Regions from separate parts of the Vibrio mangrovi genome, predicted to be linked through region 2. Evidence: riboswitches for the same ligand, from Rfam matches in the RefSeq annotation. Region 2 holds a riboswitch; the other holds the start of a gene.

Region 1 (10,307 bases), 340 kb from region 2:
TATGGCATCGAAATGATGAGTCTGTGACATATGACTTCCTGATGAATATTCGTTCTTTTTTTCGGTAGCTATATTGTAACGCATTGTTTGCCCGTGTCTCTGTTCTGCCGACTGATCAGTGATAATGATCGCTGATACACTGATGAAATCAGTTCGGATAGACAATTATATACCTGATAGAATATTGTCTATCGATAAAAAGATAATTCGCGTTATAGTAAGGCGCTCTTTGGTAGTGATTTAGGGATTGTGCTTCATGGGAATTCGTGCTCAACAGAAAGAAAAAACCCGTCGTTCATTAATTGATGCAGCATTTCGTCAATTGAGTGCTCAACAGAGTTTTTCCAGTTTGAGTTTGAGAGAAGTTGCTAGAGAAGCCGGGATTGCTCCGACATCATTTTACCGACACTTCGATGATATGAATGAGTTGGGACTGACGATGGTTGATGAAGGTGGTTTATTACTGCGTCAGCTCATGCGTCAGGCCAGACAAAGGATTGCAACTAAAGGAAGCGTGATTCGGACTTCGGTAGAGACTTTCATGGAATTTATTGAAGACAGCCCCAATGTTTTCCGTTTATTGCTGAGAGAACGCTCCGGAACTTCTTATGAATTTCGTGCCGCAGTCGCAAGAGAGATACAGCATTTTTCTGCGGAGCTGACAGAATATCTGGTCCTGAATGGGATCGAACGTGAGATTGCAGCAGCTCAGGCTGAAGCTTCTGTGACGCTGGTGTTCAGCTCCGGTGCAGAAGCCATGGATCTGGATAAAAGTGAACGGGATGAACTAGCTGAACGATTAATTATTCAATTGAGGATGATTGCTAAAGGTGCAGGCAGCTATCGCATTGCACGTAAACGTCAACAGATAGATGGAGTTGATAATGTCGAATAAAATGAATCGCTCTCAATATACTGCGGAGCGGAAGAACCTGATTCTTGCTTTTGTTGTGGGCATGTGTGGTGATGCCATTCTGTCTTCAATCACGATGAGTGAAGTGTCTTTTTCCATTTTCCCCTGGATTGCGTTGGTATTAGCTGTTCAGGCGCTTTATCAGGAGTACCTGCGCCATCCTGTGTCGGAAGATTTCCCGATGGTTGGTTTGGCCTGTTTCTTCGTTGGTGCTTTCGGTCATTCTGCATTTGTAAAAGCACAGTATCCTGATTCCGGGTCCAATTTTGTAGCGATTATTGTCGTATTGCTTTTGATGATCTGGATTGCCCGAAAGATGGGATACTGGGGAAAGAGTTAACTCATCAGTGATGAGATGAATAAAAAAACGAGCCAAATGGCTCGTTTTTTTATCTTACTTTATTAGGTTATTCACACCAGCTTCTGACCTGAATCATACCAATAGTCTGTATCTGACACATCGAGCTCGTTAATCAAATTCAGCAGTTTCATCTCTGATTTTCTCTGGAAACATAACGTTTACCCCGGCGTTTTTTGCCAGACTTACGTGTTTCTGCTTAAATGGATTGTTATAAAGTTACTGAACAACTGCTATCGCGATACCTTTATGGTCTGCACCCAGGCAGCCGGAAACTCTTACTTGAACTTTTTTACCCGCATGGAACGCAGATAAAGCAATGGACAGTATGTCCTTTAGCATTGGGTGATCACGTTCAAAACGAACTCTGGAGTTAGTACAACCTTCTACTTTGTTGTTTTCAGCAAAGGATAAATAGAGGCCTTCACTTCCCCAACCGGTCTCTATTCTTGATATTGTTTGTGGTGGAAGACTTGCATCTGCATAAACACTTCCACTTATCAACAACATGACTAACCAAATCAATTTCTTCACTGATACCTCCTCAGCTATAACAGTGTTTTTTTAACCAGATATTATCGGTATAAATCTGTCAGAAAATACAGTCATTCCCACTCATATCAATCTGTTTTATCTCACAAAATTATATAAATAAAACGACAACTACAGACTGAGCTTATCTAACGGAATATAAAATTAAGCACATAATCAACCATTAGCAAAAATAGGTCAACTAATGACAAGTGGGTTCTACCCAGATTTTACGGACACATTGTCTTAATGCAGGATTACAGGCAGCAACGAATCTTCATTCAGCAATTGAAGGTTGCTTGCAGTTTGGTGTCGTCAGCGAAGATAGACAGGTTTTTGAGAATTATTACCGTCCCCGTACCCTGTAGTGGTTTTTGAATGATGAAGATCTCTTAAACCCTTTATTTAATGCGCTCTAGCAGTACGCCAGCTTCCATATGGTGGGTAAATGGAAATTGATCAAAGAGAGCAAACCGGCTGACACGATGTGTATCACTCAAAACGGAAAGGTTTTCTCTGAGTGTTTCTGGGTTACAGGAGATATAAAGAATATGCGGGTATTTTTGCACCATTTTACAGGTATCGATGTCCATACCGGAGCGGGGTGGATCGACAAAAATCGTTTCACACTGGTAGCTTTTCAAGTCGACTCCGGCATCTTTCAAACGACGGAATTCACGTTGTCCTTCCATTGCCTGAGTAAATTCTTCGGCGGACATTCGAATGATCTGTACATTATCTATCTTATTGGCAGCAATGTTATATTGCGCAGAGTCGACTGAGGGCTTAGCGAGTTCAGTTGCTAGTACGCGGTTAAAGTTTTGCGCCAGTGCTAGCGAGAAATTACCATTTCCACAGTAGAGTTCCAGCAGATCACCTTGACTGCCCCGAGTACAATCAACCGCCCATTCCAGCATTTTTTCTGCAACACGTCCGTTTGGTTGGGTAAAACTGTTTTCAACTTGCTGATATATATATTTCTGACCGTGAACCGAAAGTTCTTCGATCACGTAATCCCGGTCTAATACCATTTTGATCTTACGGGCTCGTCCGATTAAGTTGAGATTAAAGCCTTGTTGCTGTAGCTGTTGTCGCAGAATCTGTGCCGCCTGTTCCCATTCTTGGCCGATCTGGCGGTGGTAGAGTAATGACACAAGAATTTCACCACTGAGAGTCGATAGAAAATCAACCTGAAACAGTTTGTGGCGCAGGATATCGTTGTCCCGGATATGTTCTATCAGTGCTGGCATCAATTGATTGATAAGTTGGCTTGCTGCCGGGAATTGATCTACACGGTATTTTTGTCGGGTTTCCTGATTAAACATGATGTAGTATAGGTCGCTACCTTCGTGCCAGACCCGGAATTCGGCACGCATTCGGTAGTGTTGCTCTGGAGATTCGAAGATTTCCAGCTCTGGCATCTGAAATTCAGAAAACATGTTGGTAAGCCGGGCCACTTTCTCTTTCAACTGAGATTGGTAGCGTTCGGGATTTACATCAAGAGTAGCCATCGTATTACCTTTTTACACACAGAGCGAACAATCAAAGAGCGCAGATTTTATTCAAACCTGACCAGAAGTCCAGCCCCTTGTATTAAATTCAGCATACTATAAGCAGCTTTCTGACACTGGACAAATGTGACAGGTATCAATATTATCAGCGTCCTGTTGGTGCTGTTAACAATCTGTTAAGAGCTTAAAAGGGAATCTGGTGTAAATCCAGAACTGACGCGCAGCGGTAAATAGAAGACTAAATCTCCCTAGACACTGCATTTTATGTGGGAAGTCGAGGTTTCGGCCGTCGTATTATTGCGATCATATTCTTAAGTCCGAAGACCTGCCAACAGCCGGGACAACATTGCAAACCCGGTCGGATTAACGCGAATTCAGGATATAACAATGAAAAAAACAACTTTAGCGATAGCAGTGGTATCGCAGCTTCCTTGTGCCTTTTATTCTTACGCAGACAGTTCAAATACAGAGACTATGGTTGTTACGGCTAATCGGTTTGAACAGAAAATACAAGAGACGATTGAACCTGTAGAAGTAATTACCAAACAGGATATTGATGCAATTCAAGCGACATCTTTGATTGAAGTTTTGAAACGTTTGCCCAATGCTCAAATTGTTAATCAGGGAGGGATTGGACAAAGCTCGGAGCTTTATTTACAGGGACGCTCATCTAAAAATACGCTATTTCTCATTAACGGTATTCGCATTGGTAGTGCCACTACCGGAGCAACTGATCTATCCGCAATCCCACTGAAAGGTATCGAGAGAATCGAAGTGCTTCGGGGCCCGCGTGCTGCAGTTTATGGTTCTGATGCTGTAAGCGGTGTTGTTAATTTGATTACTACTGCATCACCGAATAACAGGGCAGGTGTTTCGACATCAGTGGGAAGCCATCATTACTTCGATACTAATGCTTATTTTTCTACAGCTGATGAAAGTAGCTGGCTAAACATGTCGATTACACATCAACAGAATGATGGATTTGATGTGAAGTCTGATAGTACTAACACCTATGATTCTGATAATGATGGGGTTCTTTCTCAATATATTCTGGCTGATGCAGGCAAGAATATATCTGATTCATTCACTTTAAAATTTAATGGGTATTATCAGAGAAAAGATTCTGATTATGACTACGGACGATCATCTAACGGAGCAGACCAGACAGATAGCGACTTATACAATATTGGTCTGGTTACAGAATATAAGACAGATCAGAACTATCAAAGTCATTTTACTATTGCAACGAATCAAGACTCGGCCGAAACTCATGGGCAGGGGGCAACACCAAATACGATCAGTACCAATCGGGATACACTGTCATGGGATAACCAGTATAAGTTAAGTCATGCACTTGTAGTTACAGGTGGTGTAGATTGGTATCGTGATCGTGTTGATAACGGTTCAGTCGAATATATTAATGATAAGCGAAGAAATATTGCTGGATATATTGGCGGGTATTTATCCTTGGGGGATTTTTCTGCCGAGGGTAATATTCGACGAGATAAGAGTAGTACCTACAACTATGTGACAACTCGTCAAATTGCATCTGCTTATCGTTTCTCGGATGATTTCCGAATCACGGCTAGTTATGGCGAAGCTTTCAAAGCACCAACATTTAATCAGCTCTACTGGCCTACTCAATGTTTTGGATCCTTTGGTTGTTATTCCGGAAATCCATTACTTGTTCCTGAAGACACAAAAACAGGTGAACTTGCATTCGAAGGAACTTATCAAAATGCGGATATTCGCCTTGCTGCTTATAGAAGTCTTGTCAAAAACATGATCGATAGTTCTTCAAATGAGAATGTAGACAAAGTAGAGATACAAGGTATTGAATTTGTGTCGGAGTTTGATACAGGGAACTTCTATCATACTATTGCATATGATTTTCTGGATGCTAAGAATAGTGCGACGGGTCAGCAACTAAGGCGACGGGCGAGACATAATGTGAAGTGGGATACCGAATATCGAATTGAACAATGGCAAATTAATCTGAGTTATTTGTTTCAGGGAAAAAGATATGATGATGCCAGTAACAGCAAAGTGATGGGGGGCTACGGTTTAGTTGATGTGGCGACTTCTTATTTATTTGATAATGGATTGAAAGTCGGTGCTAAAGTAGCTAATTTGCTTGACAAAGATTATCAGACAGCGCTTGGTTATAACACGGCAGATAGAGAATACTATCTAAACATGTCGTATGATTTTTGATCGTTATGGGCCGCCTATACTGGCGGCTTTCTCATAAATCCATTGTTATTGCCAAAAAACATTGAAAGCGTATGATGCAACTTATTCTCTAGCTTGCTGTTGTTCAATGTTGTTATCGTGTCCTCACTAGTTCCTAATATTCTACTCTTTGATTCCGGTGTCGGCGGGTTGTCGGTTTATCGGGAAATCCATCGTTTACTCCCTAATCATAACTATTTCTATCTGTTTGATAACGAGGGTTATCCTTACGGAGAGTTATCACAGCAAGAATTACTGAGCCGGGTTGAAACCTTAGTTACGTCAATCGTGACGGAAATGGATATTGATTTAGTCGTGATCGCCTGTAATACCGCGAGTACGATCGTCCTCCCTACATTACGCAAAAAACTAAGCATTCCCGTAGTTGGTGTTGTTCCCGCCATTAAGCCTGCCTGCAATCTGGCCCGAAAATCTGTCGGTCTTATCGCAACTCCTGCGACTATCCGACGCCCATATACGCATGAACTGATCCGTGATTTTTCCTGTAATAAAGAAGTATATCTGCTGGGATCGACTGAGTTGGTTGATATCGCTGAACATAAATTACGGGGTGATTCTGTTGATATGGAACAATTGAGCCATATTCTCCAGCCAGTCCGGGGAAGAGTTGATGTTGCTGTACTTGGATGTACTCATTTTCCATTGTTGAGAGGTGAAATTCAGCAGGTGCTGGGAAATGAGGTCGTTTTAGTTGATTCGGGGAAGGCAATTGCTAAAAGAGTTGAGAGCCTGGTTTCACCACTAATGTGTCGACATATTCCGGGAAAGCACCGGATATTTTCCAGTACCTTCCCATTTAAAGAGAAGGCACTGAATCAGATCCTTTCAGGTTGGGGATTTAATCGAGTTGAACGTTTTCCGATTCCGGATTTTTCGGATCGTTAGCAACCCGGACTTTTAGGGTTCTGTCCATATAACTGGACTCATTGAGTTGAGTAATGGCTTTTTGAGCTTCGGCGTCGGGCATGACGACAAAACCAAATCCACGCCGCTTCCCGGTCCGCTTGTCTTTCATTAAACGGACTGCAAATACTTCGCCGTATTGTGAAAATAGGCTTTTCACATTTGATTCATTTGCTTTGTAAGGCAGATTGCCGACATATAGCGTTGTTGTCGCCATCTGTGATTGTTGGCGAGAAGATGTGGTTTGTGAGGTGAGGATAAAAATAAGGGTTGCACCTGCAAGTCCAATCAGAAAAGCAACAACCGCGGGAATTGCCAACTGAGAAAGAGCGATAGCACCTAACACAGCAAATGCGGCAAGCCATAAAAGAGATTTAGTCAAATTCATATTGGAATACTACTTATCAATTAAATAAGAAAGATGAATACATAAACAAAATAGAACAGATACATGAATCTTACGTTTATGTATGGTGTTTTTCCAACCTATTGCTGTGATAATCCTCAAAGGTTGTAACATTATTTAAAAGGTTTTTGATTCCTTTTTGAGCAAACGAAAGAAAAAGTTAAAAAATCACTTGCTACAAGTTATTTGTTCCCTATAATGCCGCCTCACCGACAGAGAGTGTCTGAAAACGGCAAGCTGAAGGTCAAAGAAAATCTAGAAAATACTGGCAAATATGTGTTGACTTGATTTTCGAAAGGCGTAAGATACGCACCCCTAGCCGAGGCGATAAGCCCAGCGCTAGATGCTCTTTAACAATATAGACCAATCAATCTGTGTGGGCACTCGTCGATAAACATCCAAAAGATTTTATCAATGATACGAGTGACCAACCGAACCGAGATTCTTTCGGGAATTGAAGTTCAGCACAGTCAATTCAGTCTTACATTTATGTAAGACGAACAGTATTCATTGAGCCGAAGCTTCAGCTTCAAAAAAACTTTTAATTGAAGAGTTTGATCATGGCTCAGATTGAACGCTGGCGGCAGGCCTAACACATGCAAGTCGAGCGGAAACGAGAGAAAGCTTGCTTTCTCGGCGTCGAGCGGCGGACGGGTGAGTAAAGCCTGGGAAATTGCCCTGATGTGGGGGATAACCATTGGAAACGATGGCTAATACCGCATAATGTCTACGGACCAAAGAGGGGGACCTTCGGGCCTCTCGCGTCAGGATATGCCCAGGTGGGATTAGCTAGTTGGTGAGGTAAAGGCTCACCAAGGCGACGATCCCTAGCTGGTCTGAGAGGATGATCAGCCACACTGGAACTGAGACACGGTCCAGACTCCTACGGGAGGCAGCAGTGGGGAATATTGCACAATGGGCGCAAGCCTGATGCAGCCATGCCGCGTGTATGAAGAAGGCCTTCGGGTTGTAAAGTACTTTCAGCAGTGAGGAAGGGGATAGTTTTAATAGAGCTGTTCTTTGACGTTAGCTGCAGAAGAAGCACCGGCTAACTCCGTGCCAGCAGCCGCGGTAATACGGAGGGTGCGAGCGTTAATCGGAATTACTGGGCGTAAAGCGCATGCAGGTGGTCTGTTAAGTCAGATGTGAAAGCCCGGGGCTTAACCTCGGAGTTGCATTTGAAACTGGCAGGCTAGAGTACTGTAGAGGGGGGTAGAATTTCAGGTGTAGCGGTGAAATGCGTAGAGATCTGAAGGAATACCGGTGGCGAAGGCGGCCCCCTGGACAGATACTGACACTCAGATGCGAAAGCGTGGGGAGCAAACAGGATTAGATACCCTGGTAGTCCACGCCGTAAACGATGTCTACTTGGAGGTTGTGACCCAGAGTCGTGGCTTTCGGAGCTAACGCGTTAAGTAGACCGCCTGGGGAGTACGGTCGCAAGATTAAAACTCAAATGAATTGACGGGGGCCCGCACAAGCGGTGGAGCATGTGGTTTAATTCGATGCAACGCGAAGAACCTTACCTACTCTTGACATCCAGAGAAGCCGGAAGAGATTCTGGTGTGCCTTCGGGAGCTCTGAGACAGGTGCTGCATGGCTGTCGTCAGCTCGTGTTGTGAAATGTTGGGTTAAGTCCCGCAACGAGCGCAACCCTTATCCTTGATTGCCAGCGGTTAGGCCGGGAACTTCAGGGAGACTGCCGGTGATAAACCGGAGGAAGGTGGGGACGACGTCAAGTCATCATGGCCCTTACGAGTAGGGCTACACACGTGCTACAATGGCGTATACAGAGGGCAGCTAACTCGCGAGAGCATGCGAATCCCAAAAAGTACGTCGTAGTCCGGATTGGAGTCTGCAACTCGACTCCATGAAGTCGGAATCGCTAGTAATCGTAGATCAGAATGCTACGGTGAATACGTTCCCGGGCCTTGTACACACCGCCCGTCACACCATGGGAGTGGGCTGCAAAAGAAGCAGGTAGTTTAACCTTCGGGAGGACGCTTGCCACTTTGTGGTTCATGACTGGGGTGAAGTCGTAACAAGGTAGCGCTAGGGGAACCTGGCGCTGGATCACCTCCTTACGTAAAGATGTTGTTGTATGAGTGTTCACACAGATTGATTTGGTTTATAGAGAAGAGATTTTGGGTCTGTAGCTCAGGTGGTTAGAGCGTTCGCCTGATAAGCGAGAGGTCGGTGGTTCAAGTCCACTCAGACCCACCAAATTTCCTTCTGCTGTGTTAAGTTATTCGTCGCATATTATTGATATGCTTCCTCATAACTTGCCTTGCATAAGAAAATTTGCAATATGCCGCGATGGGGCTATAGCTCAGCTGGGAGAGCGCCTGCCTTGCACGCAGGAGGTCTGCGGTTCGATCCCGCATAGCTCCACCATCTTTAAGTGTTCTTTTTTAGAGTGTTAAGAAAGAGAATATTTAGAAATGGTTTTGCTTTGAATGAAGTAAAATCTTGCTCTTTAACAATTTGGAAAGCTGACAAAGTAATGGTTGTTTTTAAAGAAACAACAGATTACTTGTAAAAGTTCTCAATACTTTCTCGAAAGAGAAAGACCAACACAATCAAGTGTTCTTGGAATACATTTAATGTATGTATTCAATTGAGTCCGGCAAAACCAGTCTCTCGCTCATGTAAATCAATGAGAGACAACTTTGGTTGCTGACAGTGCAATCTGAAACTTCTTCGGGTTGTATGGTTAAGTGACTAAGCGTACACGGTGGATGCCTTGGCAGTCAGAGGCGATGAAGGACGTACTAACTTGCGATAAGCTCAGATGAGGCAGTAAGAGCCACTTGAGTCTGAGATTTCCGAATGGGGAAACCCACATGCATAAGCATGTATCATTAACTGAATCCATAGGTTAATGAGGCGAACCGGGAGAACTGAAACATCTAAGTACCCCGAGGAAAAGAAATCAACCGAGATTCCGAAAGTAGCGGCGAGCGAAATCGGACCAGCCCTTAAGCATAGGCAGCGTCAGGTGAAGTGTCTGGAAAGGCACGCGATACAGGGTGACAGCCCCGTAACCGGCAGCGCTGCTTAAGTGAAATCGAGTAAGGCGGGACACGTGATATCCTGTCTGAATATGGGGGGACCATCCTCCAAGGCTAAATACTCCTGACTGACCGATAGTGAACCAGTACCGTGAGGGAAAGGCGAAAAGAACCCCTGTGAGGGGAGTGAAATAGAACCTGAAACCGTGTACGTACAAGCAGTAGGAGCAGGCTTTGTCCTGTGACTGCGTACCTTTTGTATAATGGGTCAGCGACTTATATTCAGTGGCAAGGTTAACCGTATAGGGGAGCCGTAGCGAAAGCGAGTCTTAACTGGGCGCTTAGTCTCTGGATATAGACCCGAAACCGGGTGATCTAGCCATGGGCAGGTTGAAGGTTGAGTAACATCAACTGGAGGACC
Region 2 (10,307 bases):
TTTCAGCATGGTATCGAGAACTTTCTCAGCTGAACCTACAATCGGCAGATCGGCCGGTACATTTTTCGAAATCGAGGAAGGATCGATATCGATGTGCATGACTTTGGCATTGGGGCAATATTTTTCCAGATTATTGGTCGTTCGGTCATCGAAGCGGACACCCACACCAAAAATCAGATCGGCATTGTGCATGGCCATATTTGCTTCATAGACACCATGCATTCCCAGCATCCCTAAAGCATTTGCATGGGTTCCGGGGAAAGCCCCCAATCCCATCAGCGTACTGACAACCGGAAGATTCAGCGCTTCCGCTAACTGAAGAATCTGCTTGTCCGCACCGGAAATAACCGCACCACCACCAACATATAAAACTGGTTTTTTCGCATCCAGAAGGGCTTTCAGCGCCTTCTTAATCTGCCCTTTATGTCCGGTAGTCGTCGGATTATAAGAGCGCATCTTGATGGTCTGCGGATATTCATAAGGCAATTTAATCTGTGGATTCATTACATCCTTCGGTAAGTCAATGACTACCGGACCGGGGCGCCCGGTCGAAGCAATATAAAATGCCTTCTTAATTGTTTCGGGGATATCTTCAGCTTTTTTTACTAAAAAGCTGTGTTTGACAATCGGACGGGAAACCCCAACGATATCACATTCCTGAAACGCATCATTCCCAATCAGATTGTTGGGTACATTTCCTGAAATGACGATCATTGGAATTGAATCCATATAAGCTGTCGCAATACCGGTTACTGTATTGGTTGCTCCGGGGCCGGAACAAACCAGCACGACACCAGGTTTTCCTGTTGAACGTGCGTAACCGTCAGCCATATGTGTCGCAGCCTGCTCATGACGAACGAGGACGTGCTTAATCTGGTCGGTTTTTTCGTGCAGAGCATCATAGATATCAAGTACAGATCCTCCAGGATAACCAAAAATCTGCTCGACACCTTCTTCGATCAGAGACTGTACGACCATCTCTGCACCGGATAGCATTACCATATTGTTCTCCTTACCAGCATCTGTTTCCCGAGGTCAGTTCAACAGTCTGGTGGTTACATAGTCTAGGGCTTATTCGTAGCCTAATCGAAATCGATTCACTTGCGGCTATGTCCTTACAGAGTCATAACCCTGCAAGGGATAGAGCAACTTTACTCGCTTCCGGAGGATTGGTCTAATCCGCTCATCGTCGTATTTTACGGAAAATGTCGTACACGGATATCATCAAAGATATCTCTTCGGAAAAAAACCTCAAAATCAGATGAGTATGTCAAAGTTACATATGAAAAAAACATAAAATATTTATTTCATGTAAAAAAAGTCATCAAGATGCTAAGAAAGATTACAGTTCCGTTGAGATTGAGTGATATTTTTCACAACAAAAAACCGTCAGAAAACGGAAGAGATGAAATCTATGAAATATTGCCCTTCCATACGGTCAGGCAACATCAGTCACATGTCTGGAATGGTCTATCCGACAATTTCATTACAGATAAGCATGAGTTGTTCTCTTAACCAACCATGCCCCTTATCTTTTTCATTGGATTCGTGCCAGCTTAAATAACCACTAATCTGCTTACGTTCGAATGGTAAAGCGATTGTTTGCAGTTGCTCCCGATTAGGAGAACCTTCCACCAGCCAGCGAGGTGCAATGGTGATGAGTTCCGACTGACTGACTACATAAAGGACATTACTCAGACTAGTCCCTTCATAGTGAGAATGGCAGTCAATGTCCCGGTAAGCCTGCTCGCTGAAACTCCGGATACCATGGGCCTGCGACAGTTTCGCATGTTGCTCTTCTATTACTTGCGCAGGAGTAATGTTGCCCTGAATACGAGGATGTAATTTAGATGCAACAACAACTAGTTCATCCCGGAAAAGCTCAGTGCTGGAGAAACCAGGTTCTTCGAAACGAGCATAATCAATCACAAAATCGACTTCCTGATAGCGTAACCGCTCTGCAAGCTGCTGATTGGAGTCTGCTTCCAGATGAAGCTGAACCTGAGGAGCCTGCTCATGAATCGATGAGAAGATCTTAGGGGCAAAACGCAGATCATTCGGACTGCAAATTGCCAGATTGAACTGTCTGGTTGATGACTCAGGCGTAAATACGGAATTCGGTAGCTCATTACGGATTAACTGCAATGCCTGACGAATCGGCCCAAAAAGCTGACGGGCACGCTGAGTCGGTTGAATTCCCCGGCCCTGACGCATGAAAAGTTCATCATTGAACATCACTTTAAGACGGGCAACAGCATTACTAACCGCCGGCTGAGACATACCTAAATTGTGTGCTGCCCGGGTAATATTCTGTTCTTGCATCACAGCATCAAACACAGTAAGCAAATTCAGATCAACGCCTCGTAACGTACTTTCCATTCGATAGCTGGCTACAGGTTGGATTACTTCTTTTTTCTCTAACATTGGAATGCCTCTTGTTTTGCTATAGATCAGCAATCACTTTTTATTATCCCACCGGGATAACACCATATCAGTTAAAATCAGTTAGTGACTCACCATGAGTGTATCTTGACCAATATATTGATAATTCATATAGGTAAGTTGTGTAACCAACTATCTTTTAATTGATACCCAAAAGGCAACTAGATTGATAAAAAGTCAGTTTATTTTATGTTGTCAAAAAAAATATGATTAATAATCAACACCTTGAGAAAATATCAAAAAATATAAAATCGCTATTTTTATAGTATTTACAAAATTAATTGACACTGGTTATATATTTCACGGCTAAAAGCGACATCTATTCACAACTCATATAATGTGTTACAGATATTCAGTCTGATCAATGAGTCAGCCCGTTTTATACCGTCACATAATCAGGGAAATTAACCTGTTTCCATAGTGTATGGCACAGATGCTGATGATCATCCCAGCGCCCCTGAATAATCCATTCAGCAATCGCATGCGCAACATCCGGATAAATCACCCGCTCTGCATTCGGTTCATCTAACCATTGCCGAATCAACGCCACATCAAGAGATTCCATCGTTGATGCAAGTCCCAGCATCTCAAGTGTTGCAACATTACTCTGTTGTTCAAATTGTCCCATCAGAGGCTTAAGCAGCAATTTTTTCCCATATGACATCGCCTCAGAAGGTAACTCAAACCCGCCGTTGGCAATGACTCCGGCACAGCAACGCAAATGTTCATGGAAGCGCTCATGACATAATGGGTGGAACATCATATTTTCAGTTTGCTCCACTTCAGTGATAGCCGGGTGATAGCAGACAAACTGATAGCTACCGAAACGAAGTAAGAGATCCGTAATCTCTTCCAGAGATTCAAACGGTAAATAGACGAGAATAAAAGGCTGATTTTCGGTCGCCTCATCTCTGGTATCGACAATTGGCGGAAGAATAGGACTTTCGAAGTGATACCAGTGCAGTCCGAGATAATAATCAGCCGGAGCAAAACTGGTAATAATTTTCTTATCCAGCCAGTTTGCTCCCTTTAACGGAACCGGATAGCGGAAAGCATTCTGATGGCTCAGACTGATACAGGGTTTGTGCTGTAGTTTTGCTGCCCAGGCAGTCACTGGTTCAAAATCACTGATCACCAGATCATAAGAACTGAGATCCAATTGACGAATATCAGAGAGCAACTGGCTGAAACTATTCTGTCTGGCAGTTTTAAAATAATTCACCCGTCCCTGTTCTGTTACAAAAGTCAGCCCCCGGCGGGTTTGATAATCACCAAAGCTGTCCATCGAGAAATATTTGTCTTTGTCTCTGCCACTAAAGATGAAATCGACATCAACATGATATTGCCGGAGCGCGTGACTCATTGCTCTGGCCCGAGCCGTATGACCGTTTCCGGTTCCCTGAACACCATAGAGAATTTTCAAATCATCCACTCCGTCGTTAACAACAATCCGGCCTGGGCACAACTCATTCCCAACAGAGCACCAATCAGAACATCTGTAAAAAAATGCACTCCCAGCAAGATGCGTGCAGCCCCAATGCAACCTGCCCATAAAAAAACTACGATAGATAATGGCGGATAAAAATAAGCAATTAACGTCGCCATCAGAAAACCGGCACTGGTGTGTCCGGAAGGTAAACTAAAACGATCTGAAGGCGTGATATAAGCGGTAACCATCGATGATAATTCCTGAGGACGCCGCCGCTGAAAGAAGTTTTTTGCCAGCCAGTACAATGGCAACTCAATCAGAAACGATATCATTCCGGCAGCTAAGAGTGCCTTACCGTACATATCATCAGCCAGAAAAGCGATGCCACCGAACAGCACGTATAAATGACCATCTCCGGTATGAGAAACCGCCCGGCTGATGCGTGCCAGCGGATCACTGAATCGATGCTGTAGACAGAACAGAGAAAAGGCCAGATCAAATTTCACAATCGGTTCAATAACTCTCATGATTGCACTCCCGTATTTCAGTCCCTTTATATAAACGACACTAATCAGAACAGATGACAACCGCGTTACTGTTTGTTGTCGGAACCATGAATATTGTTGGATAATCCAACTCAGCAAATATCGGAGCTATGCAGGCGCATCAGGAGAAAGAGACTTAGCCCGGTGAGAGTATTGATTGACGACGTTGATATAAACATCTATAAAAAAGGCCCTGAACCGTATTGCCAACACAATACAACCAAGGAACCCGGTGAGAATCCGGGGCTGTACCCGCAACTGTAAGTGAATACTCACAAGCCAGATACTTGGGTTCAGGATAATTATGTCCAGAGAACATCTCCCGGAAGGCGAGTTCATTTGGGTATATATCACCGGGCGGGAATACCTGGTACTCTGTCGTTGGCTTTTACTTCAACTTCCCCCGACACAGTCATCAGAACATTTCTCCCTTAAGGTATGCTTTTCCCCTTGAGGTTAGATATGCGATTTATCATCCTTTTTATGGCCTTGGTTTACTGCTCTTTTTCCTGGGCCGGAAATACCAGTCAGCAAATACTAATGCTGGTTTCACAACGTAATGCAGAAACAATTGCCGAAGCAGGAGCTCACTTACATCAGCAATATCCCCGGATAAAGTTGGTAGCCCGGACAGAAAATCAATGGATAGCCCTGTCTGCACAACAAAGAGCACAATATTTGAGCCATGCGGATGTTCTGATCGGGATTGGTCTGTATGGCGCAATAGTTGGCGAACTGAATCAGGATCTGAAGTTATCATCGCCGGACAATATATTTATTTTCAACAGTGATCATCACCTTGTGAAGCAAAGCCGTTTGCAACGGAATTTACAATTTCAGGATGACAAAACACTGACCACTCTGACGGCGATGCGTCCGGACGGATCTCTGCATCTCTGGCTGACCAATATATTGACTCGTTATCCTCAACAAACGTCCTGGTTAACGGCCCGTAGTTACTGGCAGGCTGGTGGCGTAGACAATACCGTAGCACTGCTGACCTGGGCAGCCAGTGTAAAAGATCCTTCAATATCCAGTCTTCCTCCCCGGAAGCAACCCCGGTTACGCTGGTGGATGCAAGGTCAGTATTTCGAGCAAATTCCATCATCTTTACCGGCTAAACCTGTCGTGATGCTGTTGGATCACCTCGGTGCAGACAGGCCCAGCGACAGTCAGTTGTTTCAGCACCTCTGTCAGGTTATTACCCGGCAGAAAACTCTTCAGTGCATTGTCGCACTTGCCGCCTGGGGAGATGCCAGTGTTGAAGCAGTCGCTCAGTTACAATCTCTGCCTGTACCGTTGTCCTCCATTGTTATGTTGCAGGATTTTGTCATCGGTGGCGGAGAAGGCCGGGAGAAAACCACACAATTACTCACAAAGCTGAATGTACCGCTACTTAAAGCAATCAAACTACGTGACAGAACCAAAACACAGTGGCAACTTTCTGCTGATGGAATCCGACCGGATAAAGTCTATTATCAGGTTGCTATGCCCGAGATCCAGGGTGCCAGTCAACCAATGATTGTCGCAACCGCGGGGATAATCCGGACTGACTCACTATCCGGTATTCAGATCCAGCCGATTCAGCCGGAAGAACATGGCATAGAGACGCTTGCCAGACGGATTCACCGTTGGCATACCCTACAGATAAAATCCAACGCTGATAAACGCATTGCCATCGTTTATTACAATCATCCGCCGGGCCGCCATAATATCGGTGCTGATAATCTGGATGTTCCTGCCAGCCTGTGGCAGATTCTCAACCGTCTGAAAGCATCTGGTTATCAGGTCGGAGATTTACCGGAATCACAAGAAGCCCTGCTGGATCTCATTCAGGAGCGTGCTGTCAATCTGCCGAATGATCGTCAGGCTCTGGCTACAATGAGCTCTCAGATTCCAACCATTGCTCCTGAAGATTACCGACACTATTTTGAGACATTACCACCAGTCATCCAGAACGAGATGATTAACGGCCCGTTCGGACGATTGCAGGAACAGTTAAAAACCGCGATCCAGCACAATCTGTCTCAACAGGCACAGCGATTGCTCGATAACACTATGGCAGAGATGGTGCATCTGGTAGAAGGCGTCAATCACCCGTCCAGAAAACGGGCACTCTCATTACTGACTCAATTGAAATCCTGTTATCAAAGCACAATTGAACATAGCCCGAAGCCTTGCTGGGAACATGCTCAGAAAATCATCACTGCCCTACAACAGACCGGGATTGAAGGACTCGGTGGCTGGGGAGAACTCCCCGGCAACGTGATGGTCTACAACGATAAAATACTGCTCCCCAGTCTGACTTTTGGTCATATTCTGATTAGTCCCCAACCTCCCAGAGGATGGGAAGTGAACCCGGAACTGCTCCATGCCAACCTGGCTTTTCCACCACCTCATCAGTATCTGGCTTACTATCATTACCTGAAAGATACCTTTAAAGCCGATGCCATCATTCATGTGGGCCGTCATTCAACCTATGAATTTCTGCCCCATCGTTCCGTCGGTCTCGGCGACGATGATTACTCGCGTCTGATTGCGGCAGATATACCGGGAATCTACCCTTATATCGTCGATGGTGTCGGAGAAGGAATTCAGGCCAAACGGCGCGGACTCGCCGTCATGGTCGATCACCTGACACCACCGCTGGAAAGTACGCCGCTTTATGATGATTTATTGCAATTACGGCAGTTAGTTGAAAGCTTTGAATCGAATCACGACAACAACAATCAATCACTGAAGCACAAATTGATCAGTCAGATCCGTCATAAAGTTGAATCTCTCGATCTTAAAGAAGAACTGACTGAATCCATGTCGGCGGAGCTGGCTGTTATGGGAATCGGATTTGAAGAAGTCAGTGATGATATGCTCGTGCATGAAATCGGCCACTACCTCACTAATCTGCAAGAGCGATTCATGCCTTATGGGCTGCATATTTTTGGTAAAACGTGGCAACCCGATGCGATTGACATGATGGTTCACTCGATGTCTCCGGTAGATCAGCAACAGCGAGGGCACTGGCACCAATTGCTTCAACAATCCCCGGCTCATGAAATGACAGCTTTGCTCAACGGGCTGAACGGACGCTTCATAGAACCAGGGAAAGGGAATGATCCGATCCGTAGCCCGGAAAGTCTGCCGACCGGCCGAAACTTTTATGCGCTGGATAACAGCCTGATTCCCAGCCGTATTGCCTGGCAACTCGGACAGGAAATGGCTCGCGATGCCAGAAAAAATAATCCTCACCAACCTTCCAGACGAGAAGCGCTGGTGCTATGGGCATCGGACATTGTCAGGGATGAAGGCGTCATGATTGCATTTGCTCTGGACATGCTCGGTCTGGAACCGGTATGGAACAGCCGGGGACTCGTCAAAGGACTGAAATATCAGACAGTCACACCGGACACACCTCGCCGGGATATGGTGTTCACAACCTCAGGATTATTCCGGGATCTCTATGGTCAACAGATGCACCTGTTGGATCAGGCAGTATTGATGGCACTGGATGCTGCCTCTGAAACGATTATTCGGGAACATCCGGCATTAACAGAAACACTTCAGTTTGCACTGAAACCTCTGGGCAGTCATCGACATGGTGGAAATGAATCTTTGCAACAGAATCAAGTCGCAGCACACTGGGTGGAAGACAGCCGTAAACTTTTATCACAGGGGAATCAGCCACAGAAAACTGCACTTCTGTCAACCTTAAGAGTTTTTGGTGATGCACCCGGTAGCTATGGCGCCGGAGTCAACCGGCTTGCCGAACGTTCCGGAGCATGGCAACAAAGAGCAGAGCTCGCTGATGTTTATCTGCGCCGCCTCGGTCATGGTTTCAGCCAGCAAGAATATGGCATCGCTGCCGAAGAAACATTCCGAACCCTGCTACATAGTGTTGAGAATACTTATTTCGGACGTTCCAGTAACTTATACGGTTTGATCGACAATAATGATGCATTTGATTATCTCGGAGGCCTGAGTCTGGCAGTTGAAACACTCTCAGGTCACGCGCCGAACAACTATGTAATCAATCATGCCAATCCGGAAAAAATTGTCGCCCAGCCTCTGGGGACAGCTCTGCGTCAGGAACTGAGAGGACGTTTTCTGAATCCCGAATGGTTAAGCGGGTTGATGAAACATGGTTATGCCGGAGCCCGTACCATGGGGAATGAATTTCTGGAATACCTGTGGGGCTGGCAAGTGACCAATCCGACACTGGTCGGCGACTGGGCATGGCAGGAGGTCAAAGAGGTTTATTTTGATGACCGCTACCAGCTAGGTGTCGATCAATTTCTGGAACAGGGACACAATGTACACGTGAAGTCTAATATGCTGGCAATCATGTTAGTTGCCATCCATAAGGGATTCTGGCATCCGGATCCTGAAACAACAAAAGATCTGGCACATCAGTTTGCCCAACTAGTGATCAAACATGGCCTTCCCGGCAGCGGACACACAGTTCCCGATCATCCGATGATGCCGTGGATCAAACAATATCTGTCACCAGCGGAGCAAAAACAGTTCGAACAGTTACTACAACGGTCACAAATGCCCCGGACAGAAAAACCAGAAATTCACTCACTGACCGAAGTGACCGTGAAGTCATCTGCGGAAACTCAGGTTAATCAGACCCCGTCTTCCCAGAGCGAAGCCACCTCGCAACAATCCCCGCCGATCATACTCGGCTTTTATCTCATGATTCTGCTGCTTGCAATTGTGCTGATCGGCCTTGGATTCAGACGCAGCAGACAAACGGTTCGCCATATGAAAGGAGCAAATCAATGATTCATGGCTACACATTAGGCTTATTACATCATCTGGTCGGATGGATGCTTTATCCGGTATTAGCAGGGCTGGCTCTGTGCCTTTTTGCTCTGCTCTGGGAAACAGGGATAACGCTCAATGAAAAATTCGGTGGACTGCGAACGCTACAGTCGGTCGAATCAATGGTTTTTGAGCGTTACGCAGCCACACGTCTGGAACGTGTCGATCTACTGGCCAGAAGCGGTCCCGTCCTCGGATTAATGGGAACCCTGATTCCGTTAGGTCCGGGATTAGCGGCTCTGTCTGACGGTCATATCGACCAACTGGCAACAGCAATGACAGTTGCATTTGACACGACAGTTGTCGGACTTTTTATCGGTCTGATCGGCTATATGCTCGGACGAGTTCGTCGCAGATGGTACGAAACACAACTGATGGATATCGAACAGAGAGAATATGATGTCGCAGCAACAGAATAAACCACGCTCATCGCACAGACTTTGGCAGGGTGGTCGTTTTCATCAGGAAGATACCGATCCTTTAAGCGGATTTGCCAATATCATGGATGTGATGCTGGTATTTGCTTTAGGGTTACTGATTGCTCTGATTTCTCAGAATGAAACTCTGCAACAGCACTTTTCCCTGACTGATGTCGAAGTCACAGCTCAGCAGGAACTGGTTGAGTTACCTGACAGTATGCAGGGGAAAGGAGATGCCCGTCAGGGAATGGAAAATGTCGGTACCGTATACCGGGATGCTAAAACCGGAAAACTGATTCTGGTGGGACAGTAAATATCCCGCGAGTCAGAAGATGAATCAATATCCGTGACAGCGCTGATTTCACCCGGGATAAAAGAGGTACAACCAATAAATATGCATTTTTGGGTTGACGTAATGTTTCAGGTGCGGTACTAATTTGTTATCTAATTTTGTGGAAAGTGAATTAATATGTCATTCCGTTTTTCTCTCCTGCTAGGCCTCCTTCTAATCGTGAATCGATCGCGCGGGTAGCCTGTGGACTGAAAACACCACAAAGAATTAAGAAACCCGCATCAGAATGCGGGTTTTTTTATAGCTGAAAACACCATGTGAGCAACACAGCAAGTCACCGGTCTAGGAGCCAATATGAA

What was found. Region 2 has a riboswitch for cobalamin ahead of OCU74_RS13670 (cobaltochelatase subunit CobN). Riboswitches for the same ligand answer to the same signal wherever they lie in the genome.
Region 1: it holds a riboswitch for cobalamin, as region 2 does, so the genes downstream of both, OCU74_RS15310 (TonB-dependent receptor domain-containing protein) here and OCU74_RS13670 (cobaltochelatase subunit CobN) in region 2, are expected to answer to the same signal.

The regions. Positions count from the first base shown of each region.
Region 1 is NZ_AP024883.1:3,430,718-3,441,024, reverse strand. It holds gene sthA (Si-specific NAD(P)(+) transhydrogenase) at 1-30, opposite strand, end outside; gene fabR (HTH-type transcriptional repressor FabR) at 257-895, shown strand; gene OCU74_RS15325 (YijD family membrane protein) at 885-1,253, shown strand; gene OCU74_RS15320 (hypothetical protein) at 1,491-1,805, opposite strand; gene trmA (tRNA (uridine(54)-C5)-methyltransferase TrmA) at 2,204-3,313, opposite strand; cobalamin riboswitch at 3,454-3,660, shown strand; gene OCU74_RS15310 (TonB-dependent receptor domain-containing protein) at 3,701-5,527, shown strand; gene murI (glutamate racemase) at 5,642-6,451, shown strand; gene OCU74_RS15300 (RNA recognition motif domain-containing protein) at 6,405-6,857, opposite strand; rRNA gene OCU74_RS15295 (16S ribosomal RNA) at 7,418-8,959, shown strand; tRNA gene OCU74_RS15290 (tRNA-Ile) at 9,022-9,098, shown strand; tRNA gene OCU74_RS15285 (tRNA-Ala) at 9,194-9,269, shown strand; rRNA gene OCU74_RS15280 (23S ribosomal RNA) at 9,587-10,307, shown strand, end outside.
Region 2 is NZ_AP024883.1:3,094,227-3,104,533, forward strand. It holds gene OCU74_RS13650 (acetolactate synthase 3 large subunit) at 1-1,002, opposite strand, end outside; gene leuO (transcriptional regulator LeuO) at 1,471-2,424, opposite strand; gene OCU74_RS13660 (MJ1255/VC2487 family glycosyltransferase) at 2,822-3,865, opposite strand; gene OCU74_RS13665 (phosphatase PAP2 family protein) at 3,862-4,398, opposite strand; cobalamin riboswitch at 4,596-4,726, shown strand; gene OCU74_RS13670 (cobaltochelatase subunit CobN) at 4,879-9,198, shown strand; gene OCU74_RS13675 (MotA/TolQ/ExbB proton channel family protein) at 9,195-9,656, shown strand; gene OCU74_RS13680 (DUF2149 domain-containing protein) at 9,634-9,969, shown strand; gene leuA (2-isopropylmalate synthase) at 10,303-10,307, shown strand, end outside.